2 regions of the Prescottella sp. GW823-FHT02E09 genome follow, and region 2 is predicted to be linked to the other one. Evidence: riboswitches for the same ligand, from Rfam matches in the RefSeq annotation. Region 2 holds a riboswitch; the other holds the start of a gene.
What was found. Region 2 has a riboswitch for thiamine pyrophosphate ahead of AC1RIF_RS25870 (TenA family protein). Riboswitches for the same ligand answer to the same signal wherever they lie in the genome.
Positions count from the first base shown of each region.

Region 1: it holds a riboswitch for thiamine pyrophosphate, as region 2 does, so the genes downstream of both, thiO (glycine oxidase ThiO) here and AC1RIF_RS25870 (TenA family protein) in region 2, are expected to answer to the same signal.

Region 1 covers NZ_JBXAJP010000003.1:527,164-531,575, forward strand. The annotation lists gene AC1RIF_RS10210 (pentapeptide repeat-containing protein) at 1-236, opposite strand, end outside; gene AC1RIF_RS10215 (thiazole synthase) at 419-1,168, opposite strand; gene thiS (sulfur carrier protein ThiS) at 1,170-1,394, opposite strand; gene thiO (glycine oxidase ThiO) at 1,391-2,458, opposite strand; TPP riboswitch at 2,457-2,577, opposite strand; gene thiE (thiamine phosphate synthase) at 2,604-3,296, shown strand; gene AC1RIF_RS10235 (hypothetical protein) at 3,319-3,750, opposite strand; gene AC1RIF_RS10240 (glycosyltransferase 87 family protein) at 3,767-4,412, opposite strand, start outside.
Region 2 covers NZ_JBXAJP010000014.1:88,081-92,492, reverse strand. The annotation lists gene AC1RIF_RS25880 (zinc ribbon domain-containing protein YjdM) at 1-236, shown strand, start outside; gene AC1RIF_RS25875 (carboxylesterase/lipase family protein) at 246-1,814, opposite strand; TPP riboswitch at 1,905-2,001, shown strand; gene AC1RIF_RS25870 (TenA family protein) at 1,995-2,735, shown strand; gene AC1RIF_RS25865 (ABC transporter substrate-binding protein) at 2,732-3,757, shown strand; gene AC1RIF_RS25860 (ABC transporter permease) at 3,735-4,412, shown strand, end outside.

The DNA.
Region 1 (4,412 bases), on a different contig from region 2:
CCCGCGAGATTTGCTCCCGTCAGGTCGGCACCGCCGAGTTCCGCGGACGTGAGGTCCGCTCCCGACAGGTCGATGCCCGCCATGTTGGCACCCGTCAGGTTGGCTCCGGCGAGGTCGGCGCCCGACAGGTCCATTCCGTGGAGGTCCGGCGCGTCGGGCATTTGGTCGCGTCGGGCGTTCCACGCCACGACATCCGAGCGGAGCAGTTCGAGGAGATCGGTACTCAACGTCGTCATGGCTGCCCTCCAGGCACTCGAACCAACGGAGCAAGTGGTCCCGAGCGTAGCCTGAATCGGCGCCAGGCCTGGGATTTCGACCAATCCGTGATCCGCGTCCGGCCGGAGTGTCCATTCCTTCGCGCCCGAAGCGGCATTCCGCGCAGACCCGGCAGGGAACGGACACCCCCGACGACGTCCGTCTACATCGGCGACGACGCCTGCGCCCAGAACCGCTTGGGGATCCGTCCGGCATGGCGGGCCTCGTAGCCGGCCGTGACCGCGCCACGCATCGCCGACGCCATGAGCGCCGGATCCTTGGCTCGGGTGACGGCCGTCGCGAGCAGCACCGCGTCGCAGCCCAGTTCCATCGCGAGCACCGCGTCGCTCGCGGTGCCGATACCGGCATCGAGGATGACCGGGACGTTCGCGGCGTCGACGATCATCTCGATGTTGTGCGGGTTCGAGACGCCCAATCCGGTGCCGATCGGCGAGCCCAGCGGCATCACCGCGGCGCAGCCCACGTCCTCGAGCCGCTTCGCGAGTACCGGGTCGTCGGTGGTGTAGGGCAGGACGGTGAAGCCGTCGTCCACCAACTGCTCTGCGGCGGAAACCAATTCGATGGCGTCGGGCAGCAGGGTGCGCTCGTCGGCGATCACCTCGAGCTTCACCCAGTCGGTTTCGAGGGCCTCGCGCGCGAGCTGCGCCGTGAGCACGGCCTCGGCCGCGCCCCGGCAGCCGGCGGTGTTCGGCAGCGGCGCGATGTCGAGGCGGCGCAGCAGGTCCAGCACGCCGGTGCCGCCCGCGGCGTCGACGCGGCGCATCGCGACGGTGGTCAGTTCCGTACCCGACGCCACCAGCGCCTCCTCGAGCACCGCGAGGTTCGCGGCGCCACCGGTGCCCATGATCAGGCGAGAGCCGAACGTGCGGTCGGCGATCGTCAGCTTGCCCATGTCAGCCACCCTGCACCGCCGTGAGGATCTCGATCTCCCAGCCGCGGCCGACGGATTCGGCCCAGCGGCCGCGCGGGAACACCGCGCCGTCCACCGCGACCGCGATGCCGCGCTGCGGCAACTCCAGGCGGTCCAGCAGTTCGGCGACCGTCAGCGGCCCGTCGAATTCGTGGTCCTCACCGTTGACGGTGATACCGATCAACTCATTCATCCAAACCTCACTCATGCCTTCGCGGGTGAAAATCGTTCGGCGGCGGCGCTTTCCGCCTCCGCCAAGGGGTTGTCGTCGAGAATCGCGACCGTCGCGTCCGCGGTGACCGGAGTCATCAGGATGCCGTTGCGGCCGTGCCCGGTCGCGAGCACCACCCGGTCCGAGACGCGACCGATGATCGGCATGTTGTCCGGACTCATGGGGCGCAGACCGGCTTTCGCCTCGTACAGCTCGTACTCGCCGATCGCAGGCATCAATGCCTCGGCGTCGGCGATGAGGTCGCGCACGCCCGCGACGGTGACCTGGGTGTCGTGTCCCGACTCGTACTGCGTCGCGCCGACGACGATCCCGTCGGCCCGCGGCACCAGATAGGACGGCCGCCCGTGCACGCTGCCGCGGATGGTGCGCAGCGGCGCCGGCGTCACGCCCGGTCGGGCCCGCAGACGCAGGATCTCGCCCTTCACCGGGCGCACCGGCAGGTCTGGCCACAGCTGCGCCGAGTTCGATCCCGCCGACAGCACCACCTGATCGGTGGGGAGCGCATCCAGATCGGTCACGGTCTGCTCGATCAGCTCGACACCGGCCGCCACGGCGGCCGTCCGCAGCGCCTGCACCAGCAGCCGGTTGTCGACCGCCAGTTCGGTGGGCGCCTGCAGCGCCAACCGGATGCCGCGACCCAGCGACGGCTCCAGTTCCCGGATCCGGGCGCGGTTCAAGATCCTGAGCTCGTGCCCCTGCGTCGCCACCCATTCGGCGATCGTGTGCAGGTCCGCGGCGTCGGCGGCGTCCAGCGCGACGGTCAGCGAGTCGTCGGAGGTGAACAGCGCCACCCCGGCGATACCTTCCAGTTCGGTACCGAAGTCCGGCCACCGCTGCAGCGACGCGGCCCCCAGCGCCAGGGCCTTCTCCTCGCCGGGCCACCCCTCCGACAGCGGGGCCAGCATGCCACCGGCGACCCACGACGCACCGCTTCCCGGCGCCGGGTCGTACAGCTTCACCGTCCAGCCACGCTGCGCCGCGCGCCACGCGATCGACAGGCCGATGACACCGCCGCCCACGACGGAAACCGATCGGGTCACTACATCCACCTCACTCCCTGCGCCGGCATGATCCGGGTCAGGTATGACGGTCGGGGCCGGCCGGCCCCCTCTCAGCCCCGTTTGCAGCCTGCGCTCCTGGGACTCCCGTGTTGATTCGTCCGCATTAGAGACTACCGTTCGAGGTGTGCATGCCTCCCAGTCCGTCAAGCGCCTGACGCCCCGCGAGCGACTCGCGGACGCGCGCCTCTATCTCTGCACCGACGCCCGCCGTGACAAGGGCGATCTGGCTCACTTCGTCGAGGCCGCGCTCGCCGGCGGTGTCGACATCGTCCAACTCCGCGACAAGGGTTCGGCCGGTGAACGCGAACTCGGGCCGATGGAGGTCAAGGACGAACTGGCCGCGCTCGCCGTGATCGGTGCGGCGGCCCGTCGGCACGGCGCGCTGCTCGCCGTCAACGACCGCGCCGACCTCGCGCTCGCCGCGGGCGCCGACGTCCTGCACCTGGGCCAGAACGATCTGCCGGTGCACTACGCGCGCCGGATCGTCGGCCCCGACGTCGTCATCGGACGCTCCACGAACAACCGCGCGCAGGCCAGCCTCGCTGCGATCGAAGAGGACGTCGACTACTTCTGCACCGGACCGGTGTGGGCCACTCCCACCAAGCCTGGCCGGACGGCGTCGGGCATCGAACTGGTCCGTAGCACCGCCGACGCCCAGCCGAGCCGGCCGTGGTTCGCGATCGGCGGCGTCGACCAGGAGCGGCTCCCGCAGATCCTCGAGGCCGGCGCCACCCGGATCGTCGTCGTGCGGGCCATCACCGCGGCCGACGACCCGGAGGCCGCCGCGCGGGCGCTGTCCGACGCCCTGCGCGGTTGACCTCGACCCCGACGCCCTACGGTCAACAGGTTCCGGCGACCGCGCCGTCGACCGAGTCCTCGATCAGTGCGCGACTCTGCTCGGGCATGTCCTCCCACGTAGCGGTGCTCGGGTCGAGCACCGGCTCACCGGCCGCCTCGGCCTGCACGTTGTAGGACGCCACCCAGATGGCGGAGTTCGCCTTCACCTGCTCGAGGAACGCCTGTCCCTGGGCCGCGCGATCGAACGACTCCCCGGTCCCCTCGGCCTGTGCCTCGGAGTTGTCGAGGAAGGCGGCCACCTGGCCGCACATCTCCTTGGCCGCGGCGTCGAGCGCAGCGGCGTCGTCCTGGGCGGGCGCCCCCTGCACGGAGCTGGACTCCGGCGCGGACGCGGCGGTGTCCTCGCTGTCGCTGCAACCCGTCAGGAGCAGGAGTGCGGCGGGGACCACGGCGATCACATGTCGAATACGCATGCCGGACATGGTGACACTACGCCCGGTTCGCATCAGCGGCCGGTACGTTTTCGTGCACGCCGGCCGGTGTGCATCGGGCTGCGACGATGCCGGCGCCGATGAGGACGCCGATGTAGAGGAGGACGTAGATGTTCATCAGGACGTCGGCAACGGTCCACCACGGCGGGTACAGGAACAGCCCCACCACCACGACGTACTCGTCCCACCGGTAGGGCCATGCCCCGGCCGCGACGACGATCACCAGCGCCGCGAGCCACCACCACCAGGTCGTCAGCGCCCGGTGCACGATGTAGACGATCAACGGCACGAACCACACCCAGTGATGGCTCCACGAGAACGGCGAGACGGTCGCGGCGCTCAGCCCTGCGACCGTGACCGCGAGCAGGTGCTCGCCGCCGCGGTGCAGGCGCAGCACGATCCACATGCTCACCGCCACGACGAGCGCCGCGAGCACCACCCACAGCACCGTCGGCGCGGGCTTCCCGGTCAGGTGCGCGATCACGCCTCGGATCGACTGGTTCGACGGGTGCTCGTCCTGCGCGATGCGCGTGGATTCGAAGAACGTCTGCGTCCAGTACTGCCGCGAATCGTTCGGCAGCACCAGCCAACTCACGCCGATGGTGGCCACGATGGTCCCCACCGCGACGGCTGCGGCGCGCCAC
Region 2 (4,412 bases):
CCGACGGCGACGCGGACGGCGTCATCCGCGACGCCGTCGGGAACGTCCTCACCGACGGTGACACCGTCACGGTGATCAAGACGCTCAAGGTCAAGGGCAGCCCCACCGGCATCAAGGCCGGCACGAAGGTCCGCAACATCCGACTGGTCCAGGGCGTGGGCGACCACGACATCGACTGCAAGGTCGACGGGATCGGCCCCATGCAGCTCAAGTCGAGCGTCGTCAAGAAGGCGTGACCGAGTCTTCTAGCTGAACCCCATCACCTCGTCGCCCCACGCGATGCGCATCGCGTGGTCGGGATCGACCACCAGGCTGTCGTGGGTGTCGATCAGCAGGGTGGACCGGGTCTCCTCGGTGTACGGCGCCCAGTGCTTGGAGCCGTCGAGGGCCGCGGGTACCCGGTGGCGCGCGAAGGCCAACCAGCGTCGCTGCACCCGGCCCGCCACCTCGAGCGCCGTCTTGCGGCCGCCGAGCCAGAAGGTCGGGTCCGGGTTGAGTGTCCCGAAATTGCCGAACACATAGGGCAACTCGGTGGCGTGACCGGCACCGACGCGCGCGGCCTTGAGCATCGGCGCCGCATGGTCGAACCGGTACACCCACGTCGGCGAGTGCCGACTGTGCGCGTCGGCGACCCACAGCGCCGGCATCCGGAACGCGGCATCCCGCGAGATCGCCAGGGCTCCTCGGGGTTTCGCACCGTCCGGATAGGCGGCAGCGATCTCGGCCAACCGCAGCGCCGACAGCCCCGGATTGTCCTGCGCGAGCCCGGCGAACATCTGCTGGACGGCCTCCGCACTGACCGGCAGCAGCGGCGATCGCATGAACTTGAAGATCGACGCCTCGTCCTTGTTGGAACCGATGATGAGCGGGATCCGGTGCGAGTACCCCTTCTGGAAAGCCGCGACCGGGTAGTGCGGGACGAGGTCGCGGTCGACGACGGGTGCCATGGCCAGGGTGCCCGGCACCTTCGTCGGCACCTCGTCGACGAGCAGGTCGCCCGCCTTCACCAGACGCTCGTAGGGCATGTCGAACAGCTCGGCGACCCGGTCGGCCGGCAGGTCGAGGATCTCCAGGAACCGTCCCGCGACGGAGGCCGCGCGCTCCGCGCCGTACACCGACGTCGACGGCGGGCTCTGCGCGATCGCCCGGTGGAACAGGCCTTCGGCGCGGGGCACCGTCATCAGTGTCGTGATCGAACCGCCGCCGGAGGATTCGCCGAAAAGCGTCACCTCACCGGGGTCGCCACCGAAGGCTCGGATGTTGTCGCGCACCCACTCGAGAGCCGCGATCTGGTCGCGGAGACCGAGGTTGGACTCGAACGTCCGCTCGGGCGTCGAGAACGACGACAGGTCGAGGAAACCGAGCGTGCCCAGCCGGTAGTTGAAGGTCACCAGCACCACGTCGCCACGCTCGGCGAGCAGCCGGCCGTCGTAGATGGGCTGGGCCGACGATCCCAGGCAGTACGCGCCACCGTGGATCCACACCATCACCGGGCGCGGTGTGCCGTCCGGCCGCGGGGCCCACACGTTGACGGTCAGGCAGTCCTCGTCGATCCGCATGTCCGGGTCGAGCGGCACCGACGTGTCGTGACCCTGCGGTGCCATGGGACCGAACACCCGGCCGTCGCGGATCTCGGTCCACGGCTGCGGTGGACCGGGGCTGCGGAAGCGGCGCTGACCGGTCGGCGCTGCCGCATACGGAATTCCCTTCCAGGAGAAAACCGAGCCGTCGGCATATCCGCGAACCGGACCGAGCGGCGTCTCCACCACGAGAGTGTCGGGTGCCTGTGTCTCGACGATCTCCACGGCTTCCATCACGCGGCCCTCCTCACCTTCGACCGCCCGCCGACCGAGGCTGACAGCCGACTGCCAACGTACCAATCCGGCGGTGCTAGGGTCGGCTCGTTCACCGACACGGGGTGCTCCGCACGGGCGGGGCTGAGATCACACCCGGGAACCTGCATCAGGTAATGCTGACGAAGGGATGTCACGGCGATGACCACGCCTGTCCACGACAAATCTGTCCACACCAGCGTCGACGCCGCACCGGCCGACACGCGTTTCACCGATCACCTGTGGGAGCGCACCGCAGTCCTGCGCGGCGCGATCGACGACATGGAGTTCCTGCGCCGCCTCGGCGACGGCACGCTGCCACTCGACGTCTTCCGCACGTACGTCGAGCAGGACGCCCTCTACCTGGCCGAGTACGCGAAGGCACTCGCGCTGCTGGCCGCCAAGTCACCCGATCCGCAGACCGCGGCGTTCTGGGCGACGTCGGCGTCGACGGCCGCGGTGGTGGAGACCGAACTCCACGAGAGCCTGCTCGCCGGCGGTGTCCTGCCGGAGGGGGGCGGCGCTCCCGAGCACTCGCAGGCCTGCCTGGGGTACGTGTCGTACCTGACGGCCACCGCCGCCACCGAGTCGTACGCCGTGGCCGCCGCGGCAGTGCTTCCGTGCTTCTGGATCTACGCCGAGGTGGGCCGCAAGCTCGCCGCGAGCGCCGCTGACGTACTGGCCGCGGACCCGTCGCATCCGTACGCGCAGTGGGTGACCACGTACGACGCCCCCGAGTTCCAGGAGTCCGTCGCGACCGCGCGCCGACTGGTCGACGCCGCGGCAGCGGCCACGACGGCCGAGCAACGTGAGGCGATGGTGCGCGCGTTCGTGATCGCCACGCGCTACGAGTTCATGTTCTGGGACACCGCCCTGAACCCGCAGCCCTGGCCCGCATCGTGACGTCGGTGTCCCGGCTGCGCCGGGTCCTGGCGACGTCGGCGATCGTCGCGTCCGCGCTGAGCGTCCTCACCGGGTGCGGCAGTGACGATTCCGCGGACACCATCCGCTTCGCACTCGACTGGACGCCGAACACCAACCACACCGGGTTGTACGTCGCGTTGCAGGAGGGGTTCTTCGCGGATGCGGGTCTCGACGTGCAGGTGCTGCCCTACAACAACACCTCCCCCGACACCCTCGTCGATGCGGGTAACGCCGAGTTCGGTTCCAGCTTCCAGGATTCGGCGACGTTCTCGCGTGCCGCGGGCGCGCAGACCGTCTCCGTGCTGGCACCGCTGCAGCACTGGGCCACGGGCATCGGAGTGAAGGCGGACCGCGCCGATCTCGCGAGCCCGAAGGACCTCGACGGGAAGACCTATGCCGGGTTCGGCGATCCCGGCGAACGCGAGATCCTCCGCCAGGTCATCCGGAACGACGGCGGCACAGGAGATTTCGAGACGGTCGTGCTGGGGACGTCGGCGTACGAGGCCGTGTACGGGGGTCAGGCCGACTTCACGGTGTCCTACTTCGCGTGGGAGGGGGTCGAGGCGGCCCGCCGAGGCACTCCGATGCGCTACTTCCACTACACCGACTACGGATTCCCGGACGCGTACGCGATCGTGGTGAACGGCAACGAGGAATGGTTGGCGGCACACCCCGAGCAGGCCCGCAAGTTCGTGCAGGCGTTGCAGCGCGGCTACCAGGTGGCCGCGGACGATCCGGACCGCGGCGCCAAGGCACTTATCGCCGCGAATCCCGGGGTTTTCAGCGACGAGGAGTTGGTGTTCGAGAGCCAGCGGATGCTGGCGGCCGACTACATGAAGGACGCGTCGGGCCGGGTCGGCACCCAGACACTCGAACAGTGGTCGGGCTACTCCGGCTTCCTGTTCGAGCACGGCCTGCTCGCCGGCCCCGACGGCAAGCCCCTCACCACCGAGCCGGACTGGTCGACGTACTTCACCGATGAGTACCTCGCAGCGCCGTAGGCGCGGAGCACCCGCGGTGCGCGGTGCGGTGCGCCGGTCGCTGCCGGCGATCGTCGTGGTGATCGCGCTCGTCGCGGCGTGGCAGGTCTACGTCGCGGCGAGCGGGATCCGCCCGCAGGTGCTGCCGTCTCCGGTGCGGGTGCTCGAGCAGGGATGGGCGCACCGCGACGACATCGCCGTCCACGCGTGGGCCACCGTCCAGGTGACCCTCGTCGGGTTCGCTGTGTCCCTCGCGGTGGCGTGGGCGCTGGCGATCGCCGTCGACTTCTCCCCCTGGCTGCGAAGAGCTTTCGTTCCCCTCTTCGTGATCTCGCAGACCCTGCCGATCATCGCGATCGCGCCACTGATGATCATCTGGTTCGGGTTCGGCCTGCTGCCGAAGATCCTGGTGATCGCCCTCGCGACGTTCTTTCCCATGGCGATCGGGTTGATCGAGGGGTTCGCATCCGCCGACCGGGATGCGGGCGCACTGCTGCGCAGCATGGGCGCATCGCGACGGCAGCAGTTCCGCTACGTGCGGCTGCCGTCCGCCCTCCCCCGCTTCTTCACGGCGCTGCGGATCGGCGTCACCTACGCCGTGGTGGGCGCGGTGTTCGCCGAATACGTCGGCGCCACTTCCGGTCTGGGCATCTACATGAGCATCCAGAAGAACTCG